One region of the Kitasatospora sp. NEAU-69 genome, then DNA from elsewhere that is predicted to be linked to it. Evidence: riboswitches for the same ligand, from Rfam matches in the RefSeq annotation. Region 1 holds a riboswitch; each other region holds the start of a gene.
The links. Region 1 has a riboswitch for cyclic di-AMP ahead of AC060L_RS07845 (glycoside hydrolase family 16 protein). Riboswitches for the same ligand answer to the same signal wherever they lie in the genome.

Region 1 (3,268 bases):
GTGGTGGCCGGGCTGTTCGGTCCGACGGCCGCGATCGGGATCAACGCGGCGAGTTTCGGGGTCTCGCTGCTCGGGATGGCGGTGATCCGGCTGCGCCCCGTCGAGCAGGCGGCGTCCGAGGCCGTGACGTCCGAGGTGACGGCTTCCGGCGCTGCGACGTCCGCCGAGGAGCTCAGCCCGGGTGCGCGGCTGCGGGCCGACTTCACCGCGGGCCTGGGCTTCCTCTGGGGCCACCCCGTGCTGCGCGCGCTGACCGTCGCGCTGGCCGTGGTCAGCCTGCTCGACCTCGGCATGACCGACGTGTTCATCTACCAGGTGCGGCACGGTCTCGGGCAGAGCGAGCGCACGGTCGGCCTCGTCCTCGCGCTGGGCGGCCTCGGCACCTGCGCCGCGGCCCTGGTCACCCCCGCGCTGCGCCGCCGCTGGGGCTTCGGCCCGTGTTGGCTCATCGCCACCGCGTTCGGCGGTGCCGCCGTGCTGCTGCTCGCGCTGACCGGGCGGATCACGCTGGCGGCGGGTGCGGCCTTCGGGTACGGCTTCGGCATGGCGGTGGCCCGGCTCTGCTCGATGTCGTTGCGGCAGCAGGTCACGCCCGGTCACCTGCTGGGGCGGGTCACCGCCGCGTTCTGGACCGCGCACGGCGCCCTCGCGCCGCTCGGCGCGGCGGTGCTGACCGCGCTGGTCGGGCGCTACGGCGCGCGCGGGCCGCTGCTCGGGGCGGCGGTGCTGCTGGCGGTGGTGGTGGCGGTCGCGCTCTGCACGCCGATCCGGCAGCGGTTCCCGGAGCGCGCCGAGGCGTGATGCCGGTGCCGTGAACGGTGCGGGCCGTGTGAGCGATGGGAGGCATGAGGTGTGAGGTGTGTGACAGGAAGGGCTGCTCGCTTGTGTCGTTCGTGCCCGGTGCCTAGCCTGCTGTCGTCGTCCGCCAGGTGCGGGCGCCGCCGTCGGGACGCCGAATCCCGTCCACCCGTCGGCGGTCGATCAAGAACCGACACGGACGGGAGCGGGGGACCCAGGTAAGTCGCCTCAGCACTCCGCAGGCCTTTTCGGCGGACGTGCAAGGCTAGGGGTGAAGCCGCTTCCACCGGCGGCCGGGCTACCTCACGGCCCGAATCCGACAGCTCACCTCGCAGGCGTTGCCGAGGAAAACCTCCATGCGCATCTCTGCCACAACCCTTCGGGTGGGTGCGACGGCCGTTGCCACGGCCGGCGCGCTCGCCGTCACCGTCTTCGGCAACGCCGAAGCCGCCACCCCGCGTGTCGTGCAGGACCGACTCGCCCCGGCCGCGATGGCCGCCGGGACCGCAACGTCGGCCTCGCTGACCGTGCACTCCGCAAGCTGCTTCACCGCCCGGACGCTCGGCGTGGGCGTCCGCGACGCGGCCGGCGACAACCTCGACTTCCCCGGGTCGGCGAGCAACGCCCGGATCTGCCCGAGCGGGATCTCGATCACCACGGGCACCCGGACGCTGCCGGCCGGGACGTACAGCGAGTTCGGCTTCTGGCAGGACTCCGCCGGCAAGTGGCACAACCTGCCGGCGCAGACACTGACCGTCACGGGTGCGTCGGGTGCGGCGTCCACGCCGACGCCGACGCCGACCGCCACACCGTCTGCCCCGACTCCGACGGCGCCTGCGACTCCGACCGCGGTGGCCTCCGGCACCGCCCCCACCTGGTCCGACGACTTCAGCGGGGAGAACGTGCCGCTCGGCAGCTGGACCGGCTGCTCGGCGAACGGCCCGATCCAGAACAGCCACTGCACCGGCCTGCCCGCCAACGTGGACTCGAAGTGGTGGGCCTACCCGGACGGCTGGCAGGACACCTCGAAGAACGGCACCTACAGCCCGGCCAAGACGATGTCGATCGCCAACGGCCAGCTGAACGTCCACCTCAACCGTGACAGCTCGGGCACCTGGGTCGGCGCGCCGGTGCCCAAGCTGCCCGGCGCGGTCGGGTCGGACGGCGGCGTGCAGTACGGCACGTTCCAGGTGACCTGGAAGGCCACCTCCGCCGCCGGCTACAAGACCGCCTGGCTGCTCTGGCCGGACAGCGGGATCTGGCCGCAGAACGGTGAGATCGACTTCCCCGAGGGCCCGCTCAACGGCAACATCGCGGCGTTCATGCACCGCGAGGACGCCACCGCCGGATCCGACCAGGACGCGTACTCCACCAGCGTCCCCGAGGCCGGCGCCTGGCACACCACGACGATCGACTGGCAGCCGGGGAGCCTGACCTTCTCGTTGGACGGCCAGGTCATCGGCCACTCGACCTCGCGAGTCCCGTCGACCCCGATGCACCTGGTGCTCCAGTCGGAGACCGACACCAGCGGCACCGCGCCGAGCGTCGGCTCCTCCGCGGACGTGAGCATCTCGTCGATCAAGTACTGGCAGGCGGGCTAGTCACACCCCCGCGCCGTCTCGTCCGGATGCGCTCCGGACGGGACGGCGCAGGGCGCCGGCCCGTCTAGTCGAGGGTGAGCAGGCGGGCGGGGTTCGTGTGCAGCATCGTGTGCAGCTGCGCCTCGGTGACACCGCGCTCGGCGAGCATCGTGACGAAGACGGCGGTCAGATAGGTGTAGCCCCACCGCCCGTGTGTCGTGGGGTTCAGGTAGGCCTGGCCGCCGGTGAGGTCCTGCGAGAGCAGGATGCGCTCGGCGTGGCCCTCCGCGACGAGCCGGGCGATCCGGTCGGCCCTGGTGCCGTCGGACTGGCGCAGCGCCTGCTTGGTGTACTGCCCGTCCGGCAACGGCTCCGGCGCCGGTGGCAGCCGCAGATCCCAGTTCTCCTTGCCGACCGAGTCGAAGGCGATGGTGACGCCGCGGTCCAGCACGCGGCGGACGTAGTCGAGTTCGGGATGGTTGTCCATGTGCCCGATGACCACCCGCTGGGGGTCCACCCCCTCCTGCCGGAGCAGGTCGGTCTGTTCGAGGGCCATCGTCCCGTGGGTGGTGTGGGTGCTCACGGCCAGGCCGGTCGTGTGGTGGGCGCGGGCCGCCGCGCGCAGGCCCTTCCGCTCGTGGTCGGTCACTTCGCCGAGCCCGGTGGGGAGTTCACCGAGCAAGCCGGCGCGTATCCCGGTGTCGCCGATGCCGGTGGTGGCGTCGGCCACGAAGCGCGCGGCGAGCTCCGCGACGGAGGCGTCCCGCACCCAGGCGGGGCTGAATCCCTCCCGGTAGCTGGCCGTGCCGCTGACGATGTGCACACCGCTGCGGCGGGAGATCTCGGGCAGCAGCGCGGCGTTCGCCCCGTGCGCGTCCCGCCCGGCGTCC
Region 2 (3,268 bases), on a different contig from region 1:
CGTCATCGCCAGCGCGGTGGTCGCGGCGGCGGTGACCGCCAGCACCCGGGCGAGCCGCCCGGCGGCACCCGAGCGGCCCGCCGGGGCATTCGGGGAACGGCCCGGGGGGACCGGGCGCTGCGGCATCGCCATGGGCTGACGGCTCCAATCGGCGGGGAGGCCAAGGTCGGTGAACGGAAGTCCGAGCGCAGACGTTAGCGAGTCCCGGCAAGGGAGTCCAAACCATGGCCAATACGAATATTTGATCCCCAATCGGACACCAGCGCGGGGCACTTGCGCCGAGCCGGGCCCGAACGACAGCGGCCCGGCCCCCAAGAAGGGAGCCGGGCCGGGCCGTTGGCGTGGTGCCTGGGGCCTGTCCGGGCGATCTTGTCGGATCAGCGCGCGGCGTTGGGCGCCCGGCTGGGCGTGCCGGCGGATCGTCCTCGTACTGGGCCGTACTTGGATGATTCGCCGGTGCGTCCAGGCGGGATGCCCGGCGTCGCGCGCCCGGCAAGATCGCCCGGACAGGCCCCAGGTGTCAGGGGCGCACGATCGCCACGAGCGGCGTGATGACCGAGGCGGACTCGTACCTGACCACGGCGCCCTCGTGCGGGGCGTGGATCATCTGACCGCCACCGACGTACATGCCGACGTGGCCCTCGTTGCCGAAGAAGATGAGCAGGTCGCCGGGCTGCGCGTTGGCGAGGTTGGTGCCGATGTTGGTGCCGGCCGATGCCTGCTCCTGCGAGGTGCGCGGCAGCGAGATGCCGGCCTGCGCGTACGCCCACTGCATGAGGCCGGAGCAGTCGAAGCTGTTCGGGCCGCTCGCCCCCCAGGAGTACGGCGTGCCCAGCTTGCTGACGGCGGCGGCGATCGCGGCGGAGGCCGCCGAGTTGCTGCCGCCACCGCTCGGCGCGGCGGGCGCGCTGGCGGCGGTGGAGGGGGCGGAGGACGGGGCGCTCAGGTCGCTGCGGGTGGTGCTGCGCGAGGCGGCGGCCTGCGAGTCGGCGGCGGCCTTGGCGGCCGCGGCCGCCTGGGCGTCGGCGGCGGCCTTCTGGGCGGCGGCCTGCGCGTCGGCGGCGGCCTTCGCCTCGGCGGCGGCGATCTGCTGACGCTGCTGCTCGGTCAGCGTGTTGAGCAGGGTCTGCGCCGCCTGCAGCTTGCTCTGGACCTGCTCCTTGGCGGTCTTGAGCTGCTGGGTGGTGGCGTCCAGGTCGGCGAGCTTGCTCTGCGCCTCGGCCTTGTCCTGGTCGAGCTTGCGCTGCTCGGTCTGCAGTTCCTTCAGCGTCTCGGACTGCGTGCTGTTCAGCTGATTGAGCGAACTCGCCTGGGACAGGAAGCTGTCCGGGCGGGTGGTCAGCATCATCTGCACGGTCGGCGATATGCCGTCGTTGGCGTACTGGTTGGCGGCCACCTGGGAGAGCCCGGTCTGCAGGTTCGTCACCTGGTCCTGCTGCCGCGCCACCTGGTCCTGCAGGTCACTGACCTGCTTCTGCAGGGTCTGCTGCTTCTCCTGCGCGCCGTCGTACTGCTGGGTGGCCTGGTCGGCCTGCGCGTTCAGCTGGTCGACCTGGGTCTTGACCGAGTCGATGGTCGGGGCCGGGTCGGCGTGCGCGGCGCTCTGCGCGGAGATGGCGACGGCGGTCGCGGCAGCGGCGGTCAGGATCGACGCGCGGGTACGACCGACGGGCTTGGGACGACGATGGGACGCCACGAATCCTTCTTCCTTCGACCGCCTACCGGGTGAGCTGACGGGTTCGGGCTGGAAGCTGCCCTACGACGCCTCACCGACCGTCAGGCCGACTCTGGCGCCGATTCACCCCGAGGGAAACGTGGTTCCCCGGCTCCGGTCCACAGCGCCCCTGCGGGCTCCCCACCGGACAGTCAACTGTCCGTGCTGCTTTCCGAACTCGGCGCGAACCACCGCCGCCGCCCGGGTCGGGCGACCAAGGTCGCGGTGGTACGGTCCCTGACCCTAGTAACAGATCTGTGATCCGTTCAAATCCTTGTCAGAAAAAACGGCTAACTTTGACTCTGCGTGCTATGTGGATCACTGACTGGTGATCATGTCGCGCACGGACGGGTGTCCCAGGTCACATCGGCCCCTGGCGTCCCGTCAGTCAGTGCCGTCAGTCAGGGGCGGCGGATCTGGTTGATCGAACCGATCGAGGCGGCGTCCGCGATCCGGACCACGTCGCCGGTGTGCGGGGCGTGCACCGCCTGGCCGTTGCCGATGTACATGGAGACGTGGTGCAGGTCGCCGCCGTAGAAGATCAGGTCGCCGGGCTGGGCCTGCGCCAGGCTCGGCACCCGGGTGCCGACGTCGACCTGCTCGTACGTCGTGCGCGGCAGCGAGACGCCGGCCTGCCCGTACGCCCACTGGGTCAGCCCCGAGCAGTCGAAGTAGGTGGAGCCGGAGGCGCCCCAGACGTAGGCGTGGCCCAGCTTGCTGAGCGCGGCGGCCACCGCGGCGCCGGCGTAGCCGGAGGCCGGCGGCAGCGCGCTGAGGTCCACCCGGCTGCTGCTGCGCGAGGCGCGGTCGTCCGCCTGGAGCGCGGCGCGGTCCGCGGCGCTCAGCGAGTTGAGCAGCTTCTGCGCGGCCGCGAGCTTGTTCTGCACGTCCGTCTTGGCGTCGTTCAGCTCCTTGGTGGAGCGGTCCAGCTCGGCCAGCGCGTCGCCGGCTTCCTTCTTCTCCTGGTCCAGCTTGCGCTGCTCCGCCTGGAGCGACTTGAGCTGGTCGGTCTGGGTGGAGGTGGCCAGATCCATGCTGGAGGCCTGGTCCAGGTAGGTCTTCGGGTTGGAGCTGAGCATCATCTGGACCGACGGGTCGATGCCCCCGTTGCGGTACTGCTCACCGGCCACCGCGGCGAGGCCGGACTGCAGCTGGGTGACCTGGTCCTGGGTCCGCGCCACCTCGTCCTGCAGCTGCGCGGCCTGCGCGCGCATCTGGTCGCCGTGCTCCTTGATGCCGTCGTACTTCTCGGAGGCGACTTCCTGCTGGTTGTTCAGCGCGTCGATCTGGGCCTTGACGTCCTCCGTGGACGGCTTGGGATCGGCCCACGCCCCGGTCTGCGCGGAGAGGGCAACGGCAGTCGCCGCAGCGGCGGTGAGCACGGTGACCCGCACGCGGCTCGGCTGCTTGGAACGGCGGTGGGTCGCCACGGGACTGCTCCTTCTTCTACTGGCCTCACCCGATCGGATGAGTAACCAGAAAAATAGGTTTGACGCCAGACCCTAGTGAAGATCACATGTTCGCGCTACTCCTTCGCAGCGACGAACTACGTTC
Region 3 (3,268 bases), on a different contig from region 1:
ACCGATCCGCTCGGTCCGCACCCGCTGCTCGCCGAGGCCGTCCACGTGCGGCTCTCCGAGGCCGGTCTGGCCCGCGCCGACCGCGCCCGGCTGTTCGCCATCACGACGGCGGCCGACGGCGTGGTGCTGACCACCGCCGGTGGCGAGGAGGCCGCCGCCGCGGCCGGGATCACCGGCGTGCTGCTCGCGGCCCGCCTGGCCGTCCCCGTGGTCCCGGCCGCGCTGGACGTGCCCGGTTCGGTCGCCGCCGCCGTCGAGCACCTGCGGGCCACCGGCTCGCAGCGGCCGGCGCTCGCCCCGCTGGTGATCGGCCCCGAGGTGGACCCGGCCCTGCTGGCCGCCGCGGCCGAGGAGACCGGCTGCCCCTCGGCGGACCCGGTCGGCAGCTACTCGACCATAGGGCAGCTGATCGCCTCCGCGTACCTCGTCGCACTGGGCGAGCTGGGCCTGCCGACCGCCGAGCAGATCGAGGCCGAGGCGGTGGCCGCCGCCGAGGCCGCTGAAGCGGCCGCAGCAGCCGAGATGGCCGAGTAACACCGCCTCAGGCGCTCCGCAGCAGCAACCGGGGAGGCTCCCCACCCGCAGTCGGGTGGGGAGCCTTTCCGTGTTTGTGCGTTTGTGCGTTTGTGCTTTGCCGGTTCGCGCTTTGTGCGCTTGTGCATTTCGCGGCCGCACATTCGCTGCTTGTGCTCTTGTGCATCCACGCTTGTGCGTTTGTGCGGCAAACCCGCGAACGGGTCGTCAGAAATGCCAAACCAGAGTGAAACGGACATTCGCCCCATCGTCTTGGCACTTCGGACGGACCGTCGGATCCCGGGTCCCGACCCTTTGGTCGGTCGAATTCATGGACACTCCCCCATCCTCGCGAGCCATGATCGAATTCACTGATCCCGGATGGGGCATCAGGTTTCGCCGGGTCTGACGGGAGGCCAACTCCGGTCGGCGAGGGCTTACTTACCAGGTAAAGATCGTCAACGAAGGGTCCTTGCAGCCGAAGGCCTGTCAGATGATCTCCGCTATTGATCTTGACAATGGCGAAAAGGCCATGTGATGGCCGTCACAGGCATTTGCGAATTCAACTTATCTCTGTCTAACGTGCTCCCCGTTCGTGGTCACACGGACCAAGAGCAACCGGACGCCGAATCCTGCCACCGGTCGCGCTTGCACCGCACAGACGCATCACGGCAGGAGCGGGGGAACCACAGGTAAGCGCTGCGGGCGTCGGTCCTCGGACCGGCACGACGCCTGCGGCTAGGGGTGAAGCCGTGCTCAGCACGGCCGGGCAACTCCAGCCCGAATCCGACAGCTCACCTCGTAGGCGTAGGAGAGGAACGCGTCTTCATGCTGCCCACTACCGGCACGACCCGTCCGTCCCGCAACGCGCGCCGCCTGATCGCGGCCACCGGCCTGGTCGGCCTGGGCCTCAGCCTGCCGTGCATCACCGCCACCACGGCGTCCGCCGCGACGGTCTCCACCTGGGACAAGGTCGCCCAGTGCGAGAGCAGCGGCGACTGGAGCATCAACACCGGCAACGGCTACTACGGCGGCCTGCAGTTCTCCGCGAGCACCTGGGCCGCGTACGGCGGCACCCAGTACGCCGCGCAGGCCAACCAGGCCACCAAGGACCAGCAGATCGCGGTCGCCGAGAAGGTCCTCGCGGACCAGGGCCCCGGCGCCTGGCCCGTCTGCGGCCCGCAGGCCGGCCTGACCCAGGGCGGTGCCGCTCCGGCGATCAACCCGGGCGCCGCGGCGACCAGCACCCCGGCTCCGAGCACGCCGGCTCCGAGCACGCCGGCCGCGAGCGCCCCCGCGCAGGGCAACTCGGCGCAGGGCAGTGGCTCCGGCCACAGCTGGAACGGCCAGGGCGGCTGGGGCAACTGGAACCACGGCTCGCAGGGCAACCAGGACTACACCGTCAAGGCGGGTGACTGGCTGTCCACCATCGCCAGCAGCCACCACGTGGACGGCGGCTGGCAGAAGCTGTACGACCTCAACAAGGCGCAGCTGACCCACGGTCCGGACTCCATCTACCCCGGCCAGCGCCTGCACCTCGGCACCTCGGGCCAGCAGGGCGGCGGCAACGCGCCTGCGGCCGCTGCCACCACCGCCACCACCACGACGAGCGCCCCGGCCGCCACCGCGGCTCCGGCCGCCGCTGTCGCGCCGAGCGGCGCGATGGCCACCGCGGTCGCGTTCGCCGAGTCCAAGGTCGGCCAGGCGTACGTCTACGGCGGCACCGGCAACGGCGGCTGGGACTGCTCCGGCCTGACCCAGGCCGCGATGGCCGCGGCGGGCATCTCCATCCCGCGCGTCGCCGCCGACCAGGCCGCCGCCGCCACCCCGGTGTCGATGAACAGCCTGCAGCCGGGCGACCTGCTGTTCTGGTCGAACGACGGCAGCACGGCGGGCGTTTACCACGTCGCGATCTACGTGGGCAACGGCAGCTTCGTCGAGGCCGCCAACCCGAGCGCGGGCGTGAAGTACGAGACCATCGCGAACTACGCCCCGAGCTTCGCCGGCCGGGTCTGATCGTCGGTCGGTCGTAGCGCTCGGCGCTTGGCACTTGGCACTTGGCACTTGCGCGACTGTGGGCCTGTGGGCCGCTTCCCTTTGGGGGAGCGGCCCACGGGCGTTCCCGGTGTGCGGCATGCTGGGGGTCCGCCACCGATCAGGAGGGGACCCCGCATGGCCAAGGTGACCGTCACGCTGGATGCCAATCTCGCCATCGACGCGATGCTGCTCAGCGGCACCAAGAACCCGCAGGACGCGGTCGAGCTGATCGTCCGCGACTACCTGGCCCGCGGTCAGCGGACCGAAGCGCGCACGGGCGAGGCCCACACCGCACTCGACCGCCCCCACACGGACCGCCCGGCAGCCGAGGGCTGAGGGCTGAGGGCTGAGGGCTGAGGGCCGGACAGCCCTGGGCCGGGCCCGGCCCAGGCTTGCCCGGCTGAGCGCGAGCCCCGATGGGCAACCCGATGGGCAACCCGATGGGCAACCCGATGGGCAACCCGATGGGCAACCCGATGGGCATGCCTGAGCCCCGGCCACCAGAGGTGGCCGGGGCTCAGGCATGCCCATCGGGTGCAGGGCGAGCGTTACGGGGTGGGGATGGAGAGGGGATTGCCAGCGCTCGCGCGGTGTCAGCGGTGGGGCCGGGATCGCGTGGCCGGCGCAGCGCCACCACGCTGGCGCGGTGTCAGCGTGGTGGGCGGGGATGGCGCTGCCGGCGGGGGTTCAGCGGTGGGGGCGGGCTCCGGTGGAGCCG

Region 2: it holds a riboswitch for cyclic di-AMP, as region 1 does, so the genes downstream of both, AC060L_RS35800 (C40 family peptidase) here and AC060L_RS07845 (glycoside hydrolase family 16 protein) in region 1, are expected to answer to the same signal.
Region 3: it holds a riboswitch for cyclic di-AMP, as region 1 does, so the genes downstream of both, AC060L_RS33790 (transglycosylase family protein) here and AC060L_RS07845 (glycoside hydrolase family 16 protein) in region 1, are expected to answer to the same signal.

Annotation. Positions count from the first base shown of each region.
Region 1 is NZ_JBWXUE010000005.1:93,167-96,434, forward strand. It holds gene AC060L_RS07840 (MFS transporter) at 1-801, shown strand, start outside; cyclic di-AMP (ydaO/yuaA leader) riboswitch at 977-1,151, shown strand; gene AC060L_RS07845 (glycoside hydrolase family 16 protein) at 1,155-2,399, shown strand; gene AC060L_RS07850 (phosphotriesterase family protein) at 2,464-3,268, opposite strand, start outside.
Region 2 is NZ_JBWXUE010000056.1:25,034-28,301, forward strand. It holds gene AC060L_RS35795 (C40 family peptidase) at 1-132, opposite strand, end outside; gene AC060L_RS35800 (C40 family peptidase) at 521-1,696, opposite strand; cyclic di-AMP (ydaO/yuaA leader) riboswitch at 1,700-1,851, opposite strand; gene AC060L_RS35805 (C40 family peptidase) at 2,116-3,144, opposite strand.
Region 3 is NZ_JBWXUE010000045.1:45,654-48,921, reverse strand. It holds gene AC060L_RS33795 (sirohydrochlorin chelatase family protein) at 1-534, shown strand, start outside; cyclic di-AMP (ydaO/yuaA leader) riboswitch at 1,166-1,334, shown strand; gene AC060L_RS33790 (transglycosylase family protein) at 1,342-2,529, shown strand; gene AC060L_RS33785 (hypothetical protein) at 2,686-2,886, shown strand; gene AC060L_RS33780 (LacI family DNA-binding transcriptional regulator) at 3,238-3,268, opposite strand, start outside.